2 linked regions of the Actinoplanes teichomyceticus ATCC 31121 genome follow. The protein of the gene in region 1 interacts with the protein of each later gene in a pairwise test. Links are inferred from orthologs where the notes say so. Each region holds a gene or a part of one and is shown on either strand. Other genes may lie near its edges. The genes, in order: grpE and ACTEI_RS14980.

Region 1 (7,070 bases):
GCACGGCATCGACCTGTCCCAGGACAAGATGGCGCTGCAGCGTCTGCGCGAGGCCGCCGAGAAGGCCAAGATCGAGCTGTCCGCGGCCACCACCACCAGCATCAACCTGCCCTACATCACCGCCGGGGCGAACGGCCCGCTGCACCTGGACACCACGCTGAGCCGGGCCGAGTTCCAGCGCATGACGCAGGACCTGCTGGACCGCTGCAAGGGCCCGTTCGAGTCCGCGATCAAGGACGCCGACGTCAAGCTCTCCGACATCGACCACGTCATCCTGGTCGGCGGCTCGACGCGTATGCCGGCCGTGACCGAGCTGGTCAAGAGCCTGACCGGCCGCGACCCGAACAAGGGCGTCAACCCGGACGAGGTCGTCGCCGTCGGCGCCGCCCTGCAGGCCGGTGTGCTCAAGGGCGAGGTCAAGGACGTCCTGCTGCTCGACGTGACCCCGCTGTCGCTGGGCATCGAGACCAAGGGCGGGATCATGCACAAGCTGGTGGAGCGCAACACCACCATCCCGGCGCACCGCTCCGAGGTCTACACCACCGCGGACGACAACCAGCCCTCCGTGCTGATCCAGGTCTACCAGGGTGAGCGCGAGATGGCCGCGTACAACAAGAAGCTGGGCACGTTCGAGCTGAGCGGCATCGCGCCGGCTCCGCGCGGCGTGCCGCAGATCGAGGTCTCCTTCGACATCGACGCGAACGGCATCGTGCACGTGTCCGCCAAGGACCTGGGCACGGGCAAGGAGCAGAAGATGACGATCACCGGCGGCTCCGCGCTGCCGAAGGAAGACATCGAGCGCATGATGCGCGACGCCCAGGACCACGCGGACGAGGACAAGAAGCGCCGCGAGGACGCGGAGACCCGCAACCTGGCCGAGCAGCTGCAGTGGCAGACCGAGAAGTTCCTGGCGGAGAGCGGCGACAAGCTCCCCGAGGACAGCAAGAGCAAGATCAGCGAGGCGCTCGGCGAGCTGCGCGGCGCGCTGGGCGGCACCGACATCGAGAAGATCAAGTCGGCCCACGAGCGGCTGTCGCAGGTCTCCCAGGAGGCCGGTTCGCTGCTCTACTCGCAGAGTGAGGCGCCGCAGGCCGGGGCCGCCGGCGCGGGCGCGCCGGGTGGCGCGACCGGTGCGGGCGCGGCCGCCGGTGGTGACGACGTCGTGGACGCCGAGATCGTGGAGGACGACAAGAAGTGAGTGCCAGGGACGACGAGAACGACGGTCCGGCGGCCGAGCGGGAAGTCATCCAGGGCGAGATCGACTCGACGGCCGAGGAGACTCCCACCAAGCCGGGCAAGGCGGCCGGCGCGCACCGCGCGCCGGAGGAGGAGAGCGAGGCCCCGGCGGCCGAGGAGGCCAAGCCCGGTCTCGGCGCCGAGCTCGACGCGCTGCGCAGCGAGCTCGACGAGCGGACCCACGACCTGCAACGGGTGACCGCGGAGTACGCCAACTACCGCAAGCGGGTGGACCGCGACCGGGGCGCCGCGGCGGAGCAGACCACCGGCTCGGTGCTGACCGCGCTGCTGCCGGTGCTGGACGACATCGACCGGGCCCGCGAGCACGGTGACCTGGTCGGGCCGTTCGCCTCGGTGGCGGAGCAGCTCACCGCGGCGACCGGCAAGCTGGGGCTGGTGGCCTTCGGCGAGAAGGGCGACCCCTTCGACCCGAACCGCCACGAGGCGGTCGCGCACCAGACGTCCGCGGACGTCACGGAGCCGACCTGCGTCGAGGTGATGCGCCGCGGCTACACCCTGGGCGAGCGCCTGCTGCGCCCGGCGCTGGTCGCCGTCGCCGATCCCGAGTGAGTTTCCGCATGTGTCCCGTCCGCCGGTTCGCCGGTGGGCGGGACGTCACCCATCACCAGTCGAGGAGGTGGACCAACTGAGCTCGAAGGACTGGCTCGAGAAGGACTTCTACGCCGTTCTCGGCGTGAACAAGTCCGCCTCAACCGACGAGATCAAGAAGGCGTACCGGAAACTCGCTCGCGACCTGCACCCGGACCGCAATCCGGGCAACAAGGAGGCGGAGGAGAAGTTCAAGGCCGCCTCCGAGGCCTACGACGTGCTCGCCGACGACAAGAAGCGCAAAGAGTACGACGAGATGCGTTCCCTGTTCGGCTCCGGCGCGTTCCGCCGTGGCGCCGGACGCCCGGGCGCGGGTGGCGCCCAGTTCGACCCGTCCGACCTGTTCGGCGGGTTCACCGGGGCGGGCGCCGGTGGTGGCGGGGGTGACCGCCGGTTCGGCGGCACCGGTTTCTCCGACATCTTCAGCTCGATCTTCTCCGGTGGTGGCGCCGGCGCTCCGGCCGGGCGGCGCGGCCCGCAGCGCGGCCGGGACGTGGAGACCGAGGTGACCTTGGACTTCGCTCAGGCCGTCCGCGGCACCACCCTGCCGCTGACCCTGCGCACGCCGGGGGCCTGCGACACCTGCCGGGGCACCGGCGCCAAGCCCGGCACCACCCCGCGGGCCTGCCCGAAATGCCACGGCACCGGGCTGATCTCCAGCAACCAGGGGTCGTTCAGCTTCTCCGAACCGTGCCGGGACTGTCAGGGCTCGGGCAGCATCGTGGACGAGAAGTGCCCGGAGTGCCGGGGTTCCGGTGGCGTCACCAAGAGCCGGACCATCAACGTCCGGTTCCCGGCCGGGGTCGCCGACGGGCAGCGGATCCGGCTCAGCGGCCGGGGCGAGCCGGGCGACCGGGGTGGCCCGGCCGGCGACCTGTACGTCCAGGTCAAGGTGCGGCCGGACGAGCTGTTCGGGCGCAGCGGGGACGACCTCACGCTGGTCGTCCCGATCACCGTCGCGGAGGCCGTCCTCGGCACCGACCTGCGGGTGCCGACCCTGGACAACCCGGTCACGCTGCGGGTGCCGGCGGGCACCCCGAGCGGTCGCAAGCTGCGGGCCCGGGGCAAGGGCGTGGTGCGCAAGGAGGGCCAGGCCGGCGACCTGATCGTCACGGTCGAGGTGCAGATCCCGCCCGGTGTGACCGGCGAGGCCCGGGACGCCCTGGAGAAATTCGCCAAACTGACCCCGCCGGCCGGGCGGGAACGGCTCGAAGCACGCCTGCGCAAGACCGGCTAGAGACCTTCCGGAGGTGGGACATGTATGAAGAGATCAGCATCTCGATGGAACAGGCCTCCGACGCGAAGGTCCTGATCATCTCGGTGGCCGCCCGGCTGGCCGGCATGCACCCGCAGACCTTGCGCCAGTACGACCGGCTCGGCCTGGTGCAGCCCGGGCGCGCCGGTGGCGGCGGCCGGCGCTACAGCGAACGCGACGTGGCGCTGCTGCGCGAGGTGCAGCGGCTGAGCCAGGAGGACGGCGTCAACCTGGCCGGCATCAAGCGGATCATCGGCCTCGAACAGATGGTGGGTGACCTGCAGCAGCGGGTCGCCGAGCTGGAGCAGCAGCTGGAGGACGCGTACGCGCGGATCGCCCAGCTGGAGACGATGAATCCGTACGCGGGCCGGGCGGACCTGGTCCGTCAGGAGACCCACTCCACCGCGCTGGTGGTGTGGCGGCCACGCCGCGCCGCGGAGAGATGAAACGGCGGCCCCGGATCGGGGCCGCCGTTACTGCACGTAGTTACCGGTCGATCACTTACGGTGGAAGAGGCCGAGCCGGCGCGGGTTGCGCACCAGGCCGCCCTCCATCCAGTCGTGGTGGTCGAACAGTTCCGGTCGGGTCATCAGGACCCGGCAGTTGTGCGCCCAGATCTGCATCGGCTCGTCGCCGACCTCCTCGGCGCGCTCCACGAACTTCTTGAGCCGCCGTTTGCGCTGGCCGCTCGCGTTCTGCCGGACGCCGTCCGCCGCGTAGATGTACATGCAGTGCTGTGCGAACCGGCGGGCCGGGCACTGCCGGTCCATGGCCAGCTCGAACAGGGTCGGCCCGAGCACGTCGCCGGAGATGAGCAGGTCCCAGTCCCGCGGCATGGAGCTCAGCGGTACCGACTCCGGGTGGTACGCCCACGCCTCGATCTCCGCCGGCCGGGGATCGACCGGATTTCCGAACCCGATGAATGTCGCCTCACGCACGCTCAACGCTGCCGCCTTATTTCACCCGTTCTCCCGCGACGGGGATCACCGATCCGTCGTGAGTGTCGAACGTCCCAACACAGAGAGTTGTCGCGGCGCAACGGTAGCGCGATCAATGCATGAACGGAAGTATCAAAAATTCACATTCGGATACTGGACAGTAACCTTCGGCAGGGGTCACAGTGACCGACGTCACTCAACTGTCGGCACGGGTTCGGCCGTAGAACGCTGTGCCGCCATCCTGCGGCGGACCAGCTTCTTGAACCAGGCGTAGTCCGGCAGGCGCGCCAGCATCGGACCGGAGACAACCGTGATCAACACGTACGCGGTGGCGAGCGGAGCGAGGCGCGGCTGCACCCCGGAGGCGACCGCGAGTCCGGCGATGACCACCGAGAACTCGCCGCGCGGGGTGAGCGCCAGGCCGGCCCGGAGCCGGCCGGGCAGGGCGGTCCCGGCGCGCCGCGCCGCCAGGTACCCGGTGGCCACCTTGGTCAGCATGGTCAGCACGGCCAGCCCGAGCGCGGGAAGCAGCACCGGCGGCACGTCGGCCGGATCGGTGGAGAGCCCGAAGAAGACGAAGAACACCGCGGCGAACAGGTCGCGCAGCGGGGACAGCATCTGGGTGGCGTGGTGCGCGACCGGGCCGGAGAGCGCGATGCCGACCAGGAAGGCGCCGACCGCCTCGGACACCTGCAGCTCGGCCGCGACCCCGGCCACGAACAGGGTCAGCCCCAGGACGCTGAGCAGCAGCGCCTCCGGGTCCTTCACCGACATGAGGCGGCTGATCGTTCCGCCGTACCGGATCGCGACCACCAGCACCGCGACCACGGTGACCACGGCCACGCCGAGCGTGCTGAAGCCGCCGACCAGGCCCACGTTCGCCAGCACCGCGGTGACGATCGGCAGGTAGAGCGCCATCGCCAGGTCCTCGATGACCAGCACGGACAGGATCACCGGGGTCTCCCGGTTACCCAGCCGGCCCAGGTCGCCGAGCACCTTGGCGATCACCCCGGACGAGGAGACCCAGGTGATCCCGGCGAGCACCAGCGCCGCTTTCAGGTCCCAGCCGAGCAGCAGCGCGAACAGCGCGCCGGGCAGCGCGTTCAGCAGCATGTCGATCACGCCGGCCGGAGCCGCCGAGCGCAGGTTGCCGACCAGCTCGTCCGCCGAGTACTCCAGGCCCAGCATGACCAGGAGCAGGATCACCCCGATCTGGGCGCCGATCGCGATGAACTCCTTGCTGGCCGAGAGCGGGACCAGCCCGCCCTGTCCGAAGGCGAGACCGGCCAGCAGGTAGAGCGGGATCGGGGAGAGCCCGAACCGGCGCCCGGCCCGGCCCAGCATGCCGAGGCCGAACAGCAGCGCGCCGATCTCGATGAGCAGGACCGTCGTGTGGTGCACGAGGTGGCCTCAACCGTCGGTGTCGCCGGCCAGGATGGCGGTGACGCCGTCCAGGCCCTCGCGGGTGCCGACGGCCACGACCACGTCGTTCGCCTCGAAGAGGAACGCGGGCCCGGGCGAGGCGATCACCTCGCGGTCACGCAGCACGGCCACGATCGACGCGCGGGTGCGGGTGCGGGCCCGGGTGTCCCCGAGCCGGCGGCCGACGAACGGTGAGCCGGCCGGCAGCGCGATCTGCTCGGTGAGCAGCCCGGCCGCCTGCTGACGCAGGCCGGCCAGCTGGCCCAGCATCAGCGACGCGCCGAGGACGTCGGCCAGGGCCTCCGCCTCGCCGTCGGTCAGCGGGATCGAGGCCAGGCAGGCGTCCGGGTCGTCGACGTCGTAGAGGACCAGGTCACGACGGCCGTTGCGGTGCGAGACCACCCCCACCGTACGCCCGGAGGAGGTGACCAGGTCGTGTCGGACGCCGATTCCCGGCAGCGGAGTCTGTTCCACCCGTACGCGCACGACTACCACGTTATCCCGCGGGTAGTGACTTTCGTCGCAGCAGCTCAAGCCTTCCCGAGCTCGACCAGCGGCTCGGCGGCGGCTGCCGGGCGGGCCGGTGGCCGCGCCACCAGCAGCAGGATCAGGCCGAGGACGGCGAGGATCAGGTTCATCACGTACGCGAGGCGGTAGTCGTACTGCTGGGCCAGGCCGAACAGCGGCGCGGCCAGGATCTGCCCGATCGGGAAGGTGTTGGTGAACATCGTGGTGGCCCGGCCCGGGTGCAGCGGCATCATGTCCTGCACGTACGAGATGCCCAGCCCGGAGTTGGCCGCGATGAACAGGGCGTTCACCACCTGGGCGGCGGCCAGCATCCAGGTCGAGTGCGCGGCCACCGCCAGCGCCTGGTAGACCACCCCGAACACGGCGCCGGCCAGGATCAGCCGGCGCAGCGGCATCCGGGTGCTGAGCGCGCCGAAGCCGAGCATCAGCGGGATCTCCAGCGCCGCGCACAGCCCGAGGATCAGGCCCGCGTCGCCGACCGAGCCGTGCAGGTCGGCGCCGACGTACAGGGACATGGCCTGCACGCCGAGCACCATCGTGGTCTGCAGCAGCACGAAGCCCGCGATGATCGGGTAGATCGCGCGTGGCGGGCGGACCTCCTCGCCCCGGCCGGGGGTCGTGCCGGCCGGCGCCTCGATCTCCGGCAGCCAGCGGGTGGCGATCAGCGCGGCGACCAGGTAGAGCACCGCGGCGGTGCCGTAGACGTACCGGAAATCGGCGACGTCCAGCAGCAGCGCCGCCAGCGGCGGACCGCCCACCCAGGCGATCGAGAAGACGGTGCGCAGCGCGCTGATGCCCATCGCGGCCCGGGCCGGGGAGTCGCTCTGCAGCACCTGACGGGCATAGGCGAACGACTGCGGATACAGCGCCCCGGCCACCGCGGTCGCGGTGACGGTGATCGCGAGCAGGACCCAGTAGTTGCGCACCGTCGAGGTGAGGCCGGTGCCGGCGCAGCCGGCCAGGGCGGCCGCGATGAGCAGCGCGCGACGCATCGGGCGGCGGTCCGAGATGCGGCCGATCACGTGCGACATCGCGACGCCGGAGAGCGAGGCGACGACCAGGAACGCGGAGGCCTGCACCGG
Region 2 (6,957 bases), 3.3 Mb from region 1 along the record:
CGGGTCTCCGGTGTCGTGCGCGCTGACCCCGTGGTGGACCAGCAGCCAGCCCTCCGGCACCCGGACCGGCGGCGGGCCGGCGCCGATCTTGGTGGACTCGAAGGGGAACTCCGGCTGGGCGACGGGCCGGTGCTGGTCCAACAGCACCAGGTTCCGCAGATCCCGGTGCACCGCCTCGACCGGGGTGAACGACACCCAGATGCCGTGCCGGGCGTCGGTGAGGCCGGCGGGCAGGTCGATCACCGCACCCCACATCGGCCGGTGCAGGAACGCGTAGGACAGCCGGCCGTCGGGCGCGCGCACCGGTTCGGGGAAGAGCGCGACGTCCTTGTTCGGGAAGACGTTGAGGTCGTGCTTGAGCGCCGTGTCGTACGCGAAATGCAGCGGTCCCAGCCGCCGCCAGGTCCGGAAGTCCGCGGAGACCGCGAGTGCCGCCTGGGCGCCGTAGGCGCCGCCCTGCGCGGTGTATCCCATCACGTACATGCCGAGCGCCGCGACCCACGTGGCTCTCGGGTCCTCGACGCCGCCCCGGCCGCCGCCACGCTCCCACGGCTCGTCCGGTCCCAGCACCACGTCGCCGCGCCGGACCCCGACCGGCACGTCACCGTCCAGCAGCAGCTCGGCGATGCGCAGCCGGGAGACGTTGCCCTCGGCGGTGACCCGGGCGATCAGGTGCCACCGGCCGTCCGGGGTGCGGCCGACGGTCGGGTTGAAGGCGCCCCAGAACTCCATCGGATCACCGGGGTCGGGGTACATGATCGTCGTGAGCCGGCGGAACCGGTAGCCGGGAAGCGTCATCGCCGTGCACCTCGCTGTCGAACGACGGATGGCGGGAGCCGCTCGACCGTGGTTCCCGATCCAGCGCACGGCAAACGGGGCAGGTCCGGACATATTCCGCGCTGATCGGGGTATCCGCCGGTCCGGAGGAGAAAGGAGCTCGTGATGACGAACGTTCAGCAGCCGGAGTTGCGGCGCAGCGGCGAGTCGCCGACCAGCAAGCAGCGCACCGAGGACGCCGATCCGACCCAGCCGCCGCACGGCAGCCACGACAAGACGGCGAACCAGCCGACCCCGGCGGGACAGACGTCCCCGTACGGCCCGTCCGGCAAGACCGCCGACGACAACTCCTGAGCGGACACGGAACGGGGCCGGACCGTGGCAGGGCCGGCCCCGTTCCGCACGCGCCTACTCCAGCGCGCCCTTGATCTTGTTGACCACGTTGGCCACGCCCTGGGCGTGCGCGCCGGCTCCGGTGCCCGGCTTGCCCTTGCCCATCGAGCCGTCGTAGGTGACGTACAGCTTCGGGTCCGGCGCCGGTCCAAGCGGCTTGTCGTCGGTCAGCGGCTGCGCGTCCGGCACGTAGCGGATCTCGTCCTTGCCGTTGAGCGCCGGCCCGCGCGCCCAGCGCCCCTCGCCCGCTTTGCTCTCCGGGTCGAAGCTGTAGAACGTGTGGTTGGCCTCGGGGTGCTCGAACTCGGCGTTGGAGTCCTCGATGCCGTTCTCGGTGAAGCCGTCCGCGATCAGCTGTTCGATCCCGAGCAGCCACTGCTGCTGGTGGTAGGTGTCGCGGGCCAGGTTGAACTGGAGCATGTCCTTGACCCCGCGGTCGTCGGTCATGTTGTAGACCCGGCTGGTCATCAGCCGGCTCTGCGCCTCGGCCGCCACGTTCGAGCGGAAGTCGGAGAGCAGGTTGCCGCTGGCCACGATGTAGCCGGCGTTCCACGGCACACCGGCGGAGTCACGCGGCAGGGCGCTGCCACCGGTGACGATGGCGTGCTGGACGTTCATCCCGCCGAGCACCGCGGCGAGCAGCGGGTTGGCCGCCGCGGCCTTCTCGGTCGCCTCGTTCGGGGCGCCCTCCAGCAGCCGGGCCAGCATGGTGGTGAGCATCTCGACGTGACCGATCTCCTCGGTCGCGATGTCCATGATCATGTCCTTGTACTTGCCGGGCACGCGGCACGACCAGCCCTGCCACAGGTACTGCATCATCACGGTCATCTCACCGAACTGACCACCGACGAGCTCCTGCAGCTTCGCCGCGAAAAGGGCGTCCGGCTTCTCCGGCTTCGCCTGGAACTGCAGGTAGTCGACGTGCTTGAACACGACTTGCTCCTCTCAGCGGGATGCTTGTACGACGAATCAGTTACCCGGCGGACTGGCCCCGCGGGGACGTCCGTGGCCCGAGCAGGCCGGCGGGGCGGGGCATGGGGCCCGCATGGTGGTTCTCGATCTCGCTGTTCCGCTGAAGAACCGGGTGGCCCGGGTGGCGCCGTGGTTCGGCCCGGCCTTCGTGGCCGCCATCGCCTACGCCGACCCGGGCAACTTCGCCACCAACTTCACCGCCGGGGCCACCTCCGGCTACCTGCTGGTCTGGGTGATCGTGGCGGCGAACCTGATGGCCATGCTGGTCCAGTCGCTGTCGGCCAAGCTCGGCCTGGTCACCGGACGTGACCTGCCCGAGCTGTGCCGCGCCCACCTGCCCCGCCCGGTGTCGCGCGGGCTGTGGGTGCAGGCCGAGCTGGTGGCGATGGCGACCGACCTGGCGGAGATCGTCGGCGGCGCCCTCGCGCTGAATCTGCTGTTCGGTATGCCGCTGCCGCTGGGTGGCCTGGTCACCTGCGTCGTGGCGTTCGCCCTGCTGGAGCTGCACCGGCGCGGGTACCGCCGGTTCGAGACGGTGATCGGCGCGCTGCTCGGGGTGATCCTGATCGGTTTCCTCTACACCGCGCTGCGCTCGGGCGCCGACGCGCAGGCGTTCGCCACCGGTCTGGTGCCGTCGTTCGCCGGCTCGGACAGCCTGCTGCTGGCCACCGGCATCCTCGGCGCGACCGTGATGCCGCACGTGATCTACCTGCACTCGGCGCTGACCAAGTCCCGGGCGAGCGCCGCCGCCGACCCCGGCCGCCGCCGCGAGGCGCTGCGCTACCAGCGCGCCGACACGCTGGTCGCGCTCGGCGCGGCCGGGCTGGTGAACCTGGCGATGCTGGTGATCGCGGCGCAGCTCTTCTTCGGCTCGGGCATCGACGGCACCGACACCCTGGAGGGCATCCACCACGGCCTGGCCGCGGTGCTGGACGGGCACGCCGCGCTGGCGTTCGGGATCGCCCTGCTGGCCTCCGGCCTCGCCTCCTCCGGGGTGGGGACCTACGCCGGGCAGGTGGTGATGCAGGGCTTCATCGGCCGCGCCATCCCGCTGCTGGCCCGCCGGCTGATCACCATGGCGCCGGCGATGGCCGTGCTCGCGCTGGGCGTCGACCCCACCGGGGCACTGGTCTGGTCGCAGGTCGTGCTCTCCTTCGGGGTGCCGTTCGCGCTGGTGCCGCTGATCTGGCTGACCGGCCGCCGCCGGGTGCTCGGCGACCAGGTCAACCACCCGGCCACCACGGCGTGTGCCGGCGCCGTCGCGCTGCTGATCATCGGGCTCAACGGGTTTTTGCTGGTCAGAACGTTGGGTTGAGCGCGCTCAGCCGGGGCATCCGGGGGCCGTGCCCCTCTACCGCAACCCGGCGCTGCCGGCCAGCGCGGCCGCTTCGGCGCGGCTGGCCACGTGCAGCCGGCGCAGCAGCGTCGCGGTCTGCCGTTTCACCGTCCGCTCCGAGACGTGCATCCGATCGGCGATCTCGATCGTGGAGCAGCCACCGGCGATCAGCCGCAGCAGCTCCCGGTCGGCCCCGCCCAGCGACTCGACGGCCGAGGGCGCCGAGCGCCGCCGGCCCTGCTCGACCAGCGCGGCGAGCACGCCGTCCGGCAGCACCGCCCAGCCGTCGAGCGCGGCGAGCAGCGGCTGCATCAGCTCGGCGGCGTCACTGCTCTTGGGCAGGAAGCCGCTCGCCCCGGCCCGCAGCGCCTCCACCGCGACCGCCGGATCGTCGTCGCCGGACATGGCCAGCACCCGTGCCCGTGGGGCGGCCCGGCGCACCGCGGCGATCGCCCGGACCCCGCCGGGCGGCGGCATGTGCAGGTCCACCAGCACCAGGTCCGGCACGGCGTGGCGGACCACGCTGGCCGCGTACGCCGCGTCGCCGGTCGCCGCGACCACGGTGGCCCGGCCGTCGCTGACCTCCGGCAACAGCAGTTCCAACCCCCGTACGAAGAGGTGGTGATCGTCGATGACGGCCAGTCGGATTCCGGTGCGCATGACGCCCGGGTGCCCCGCCGCGGACGAGTCATGCGCCTGATCCGCAGACGAGCCCGGCCGGATCCGGGACTGCTGCTGGTCCGCAGCGTCTGCCACGAGCTGCGCCCGCCGATGGCGACACTGGCCGGCCTGGTCCGCGCCCTGGAGGGCGCACCGCCCGAGCCGCACCGCCGCGAGCTGGCCCGCCTGGCCGCCGAGCACGCCGCCTACGCCAAGGAGGTCCTGGAGCAGGCCGCCGCGACCGCCCAGGGACTGGCCGACGAGGCGGTCCCCGCGGCCCCGCTGGGCACGATCCTTCCCGCGGTGGCGGTGACCGCCCCGCCCGGCCGGCTGACCGTCTCGGCGAGCCGGGTCGCGCTGCGCTGGCCGGTGCATCCGCGGCACACCAAGCAGATCCTGATCAACCTGGTGAGCAACGCGGTCCGGCACGGGACCGGGCCGGTCCGGGTGCGCTCCGGGGTCCGGGCCCGCCGGCTCCGGATCACCGTGATCGACCAGGGCGGTCCGACCCCCGGCCTGCACGTGGCGCTGCGCCGCCGGACTCCCCCACCGGACGAGCACGGCCTCGGCCTGTGGGTGGTCCGCCACCTGCTGGCCGACCTCGGCGGGACGCTGCATGCCCGGCCCCTGCACCCGGGCGGGCTGGCGGTGGAGGCGGCGCTGCCGCGGTACCGGCACTGACCCGCGCGGGCCACGGGTTGGCCCCCGGGGGCCACCACGGGCGGGCATCCCGGTCGCATGCGAGACCACATCTTCCGTACGACCGTCCTGGCCGCGTGGCTGCTGGCGCTGCTGCTGCACGCCCCGTCCGGCCCCCGGACCGGCCTGCTGACCGTCGCGGTCGTCCTGGTCTGGGCCGCCCCGCTGGTCCGTGACCACCTCGCTCACCGGCAGCCGCGGTCACCGGCCCGGATGCGCCGGGTGCACGTCTCCCGGCAGGCCTGACCGGGCGCACCGGCCCCCAGCCGCGACCCGCCGGTCAGCGGCGGCTCAGCTGTGCGAACAGCTCCACCCACCGCGCGGCGATCACCGGCATCGCGTACCGGGCGCCGGTCTGCCGGGCCGCCTGACCCATCCGGGCGCGCTCGCCGGCGTCGCCGATCAGCCGGGACAGCCCGGCGGCCAGTTCGGCGACGTCCTCGGCGGGCACCAGCACCCCGTTGACGCCGTCCTCGACCACCTCGGCCGGACCGGTCGGGCAGTCGAAGGACACCACCGGCAGCCCGGTGCGCATCGCCTCCAGCAGCACCATCGGCAGCCCCTCCCGGCGGGAGCTGAGCACGAAGACCGACGCCCGGGCCATCTCCCGGTCCAGCTCGCGGGTGCGCCCGCGCAGGCGGACGACACCGTCCAGCCCGCGCTCGGCGATCCGGGCGGTCAGTTTCGGCCGGGCCCGACCCTCACCGAAGATGTCCAGCCGCCACCGCGGGTGCTCCGCGTGCACCCGCTGGAACGCGTCGATGAGCAGATCGAAGCCCTTCTGCCGGGTGAGCCGCCCGGCGGCGACCACGACCGCGGCGCGCTCACCCTCCGGTACGCCGTCGGGCGCCGGGGTGCCGTTCGGGATGTGCTCCAGGCGTACCGAGTCGCCCAGCGCCTCCCGGTAGGCGGCGAGGTCGGCGCGGGTCAGCACGGACACCGCGTCCAGCCGCGGGTAGGCGCGCACGATCGCGGCCTGCAACGGGGCCGGATAGCTACGGAAGTTCAGGTGGTCCTGGGCGACCCGGACCAGCCGCCGCGGCGCGAACCACGCGGACATCAGGTTGAGCGCCGGCCGGGTGGTCACCAGCACCCCGTCGGACTCCGCCCGGAAATAGTCCAGCACCCGCAGGTCCACCAGCGGGTCCCAGCGCTTGTACCGGAAGTCCGCGCGGTGCGGCAGCGGGCTGCGGAAACGCCGGGTCTTGCGCCAGAACCGGGAATTGGTGCCCGCCGGATCGGTCCACCGCGAGCCGTCCTCGCGCAGGTCGGTCAGCGAGACCAGCCGCACGCGCGGGTCGAGCCGGAACACCGGCGCCTGCGCCGAACGGTACACGCTGGCGATCTCGACGTCATGGGTGGCGCACAGCGCGTTGGCCTGGTTCACGACCGTACGGATCGTGCCCCCGGTGCCGTACGCGTTGTGGAGCACGTAGCGGATCTTCACCGCCCACAAGCTAGGGTGCCGGGTCAACCATCGTGAGATGGACATCGGGCGAACTCGGCCGGACCGGCGCCGCCCCCGCGACACGGGGACGGCGCCGGCCGGCGGGCTCAGGACCGGTCCGCCCCGCCCAGCCACCGTTCGATGCACTGCAGCAGGTCCTCGGCGTCGACCGGCTTGGTCACGTAGTCGCTGGCGCCGGAGGCGAGGCTCTTCTCCCGGTCGCCGTGCATCGCCTTGGCGGTGACCGCGATGATCGGCAACTGGGCGTACTTGGGCATGGAGCGGATCGCCGCGGTGGCGGCGTATCCGTCCATCTCCGGCATCATCACGTCCATCAGGATCAGGTCGACGTCGTCGTGCTGGGCCAGCACGTCGATGCCCTTGCGGCCGTTCTCCGCGTAGACCACCTCCATGCCGTGCAGCTCCAGGATGTTGGTCAGGGCGAAGACGTTGCGCGCGTCGTCGTCGACCACGAGCACCTTGCGGCCGGCCAGCCGGCCCGGCAAAGCGGCCAGGTCGCTGAGCACGCCGGTCTCGACGGTCGGCGGCATGACCGGCGTGCCGGCGTCGGTGGACAGGTGCAGGGTGATGCGTTCGCGCAGCTCGTCCAGGCTGGACAGCAGCTCCAGCGGGCGGGTCTGGGCCAGCGCCTGCAGCAGCGTGTCATGGTTGG

What was found.
Region 2: the proteins of grpE (region 1) and ACTEI_RS14980 interact in binary tests that used the Escherichia coli proteins (3 or more experiments, as listed by UniProt). The link is inferred for Actinoplanes teichomyceticus ATCC 31121 from one-to-one orthologs.

The regions. Positions count from the first base shown.
Region 1 is NZ_CP023865.1:97,174-104,243, forward strand. Bases 1-3,000 are described here. They hold grpE (nucleotide exchange factor GrpE), read left to right. Parts: upstream 1-1,194; coding sequence 1,195-1,806; downstream 1,807-3,000. Other genes in these bases: dnaK (molecular chaperone DnaK), read left to right, coding at 1-1,198; dnaJ (molecular chaperone DnaJ), read left to right, coding at 1,883-3,000. Also shown: more of dnaJ, read left to right, coding at 3,001-3,082; ACTEI_RS00435 (heat shock protein transcriptional repressor HspR), read left to right, coding at 3,103-3,546; ACTEI_RS00440 (hypothetical protein), read right to left, coding at 3,598-4,044; ACTEI_RS00445 (cation:proton antiporter), read right to left, coding at 4,231-5,439; ACTEI_RS00450 (cation:proton antiporter regulatory subunit), read right to left, coding at 5,449-5,946; ACTEI_RS00455 (sugar efflux transporter), read right to left, coding at 5,991-7,070. UniProt on the Escherichia coli protein: Participates actively in the response to hyperosmotic and heat shock by preventing the aggregation of stress-denatured proteins, in association with DnaK and GrpE. It is the nucleotide exchange factor for DnaK and may function as a thermosensor.
Region 2 is NZ_CP023865.1:3,345,061-3,352,017, reverse strand. What follows is about bases 1,450-4,336. They hold ACTEI_RS14980 (Nramp family divalent metal transporter), read left to right. Parts: upstream 1,450-2,215; coding sequence 2,216-3,457; downstream 3,458-4,336. Other genes in these bases: ACTEI_RS14970 (sensor histidine kinase), read left to right, coding at 4,169-4,336; ACTEI_RS14975 (response regulator), read right to left, coding at 3,494-4,138; ACTEI_RS14985 (manganese catalase), read right to left, coding at 1,450-2,103. Also shown: ACTEI_RS14995 (glycoside hydrolase family 130 protein), read right to left, coding at 1-798; ACTEI_RS14990 (hypothetical protein), read left to right, coding at 943-1,131; more of ACTEI_RS14985, read right to left, coding at 1,186-1,449; more of ACTEI_RS14970, read left to right, coding at 4,337-4,819; ACTEI_RS14965 (hypothetical protein), read left to right, coding at 4,877-5,083; ACTEI_RS14960 (glycosyltransferase family 4 protein), read right to left, coding at 5,118-6,284; ACTEI_RS14955 (HAMP domain-containing protein), read right to left, coding at 6,392-6,957. UniProt on the Escherichia coli protein: H(+)-stimulated, divalent metal cation uptake system. Involved in manganese and iron uptake. Can also transport cadmium, cobalt, zinc and to a lesser extent nickel and copper. Involved in response to reactive oxygen.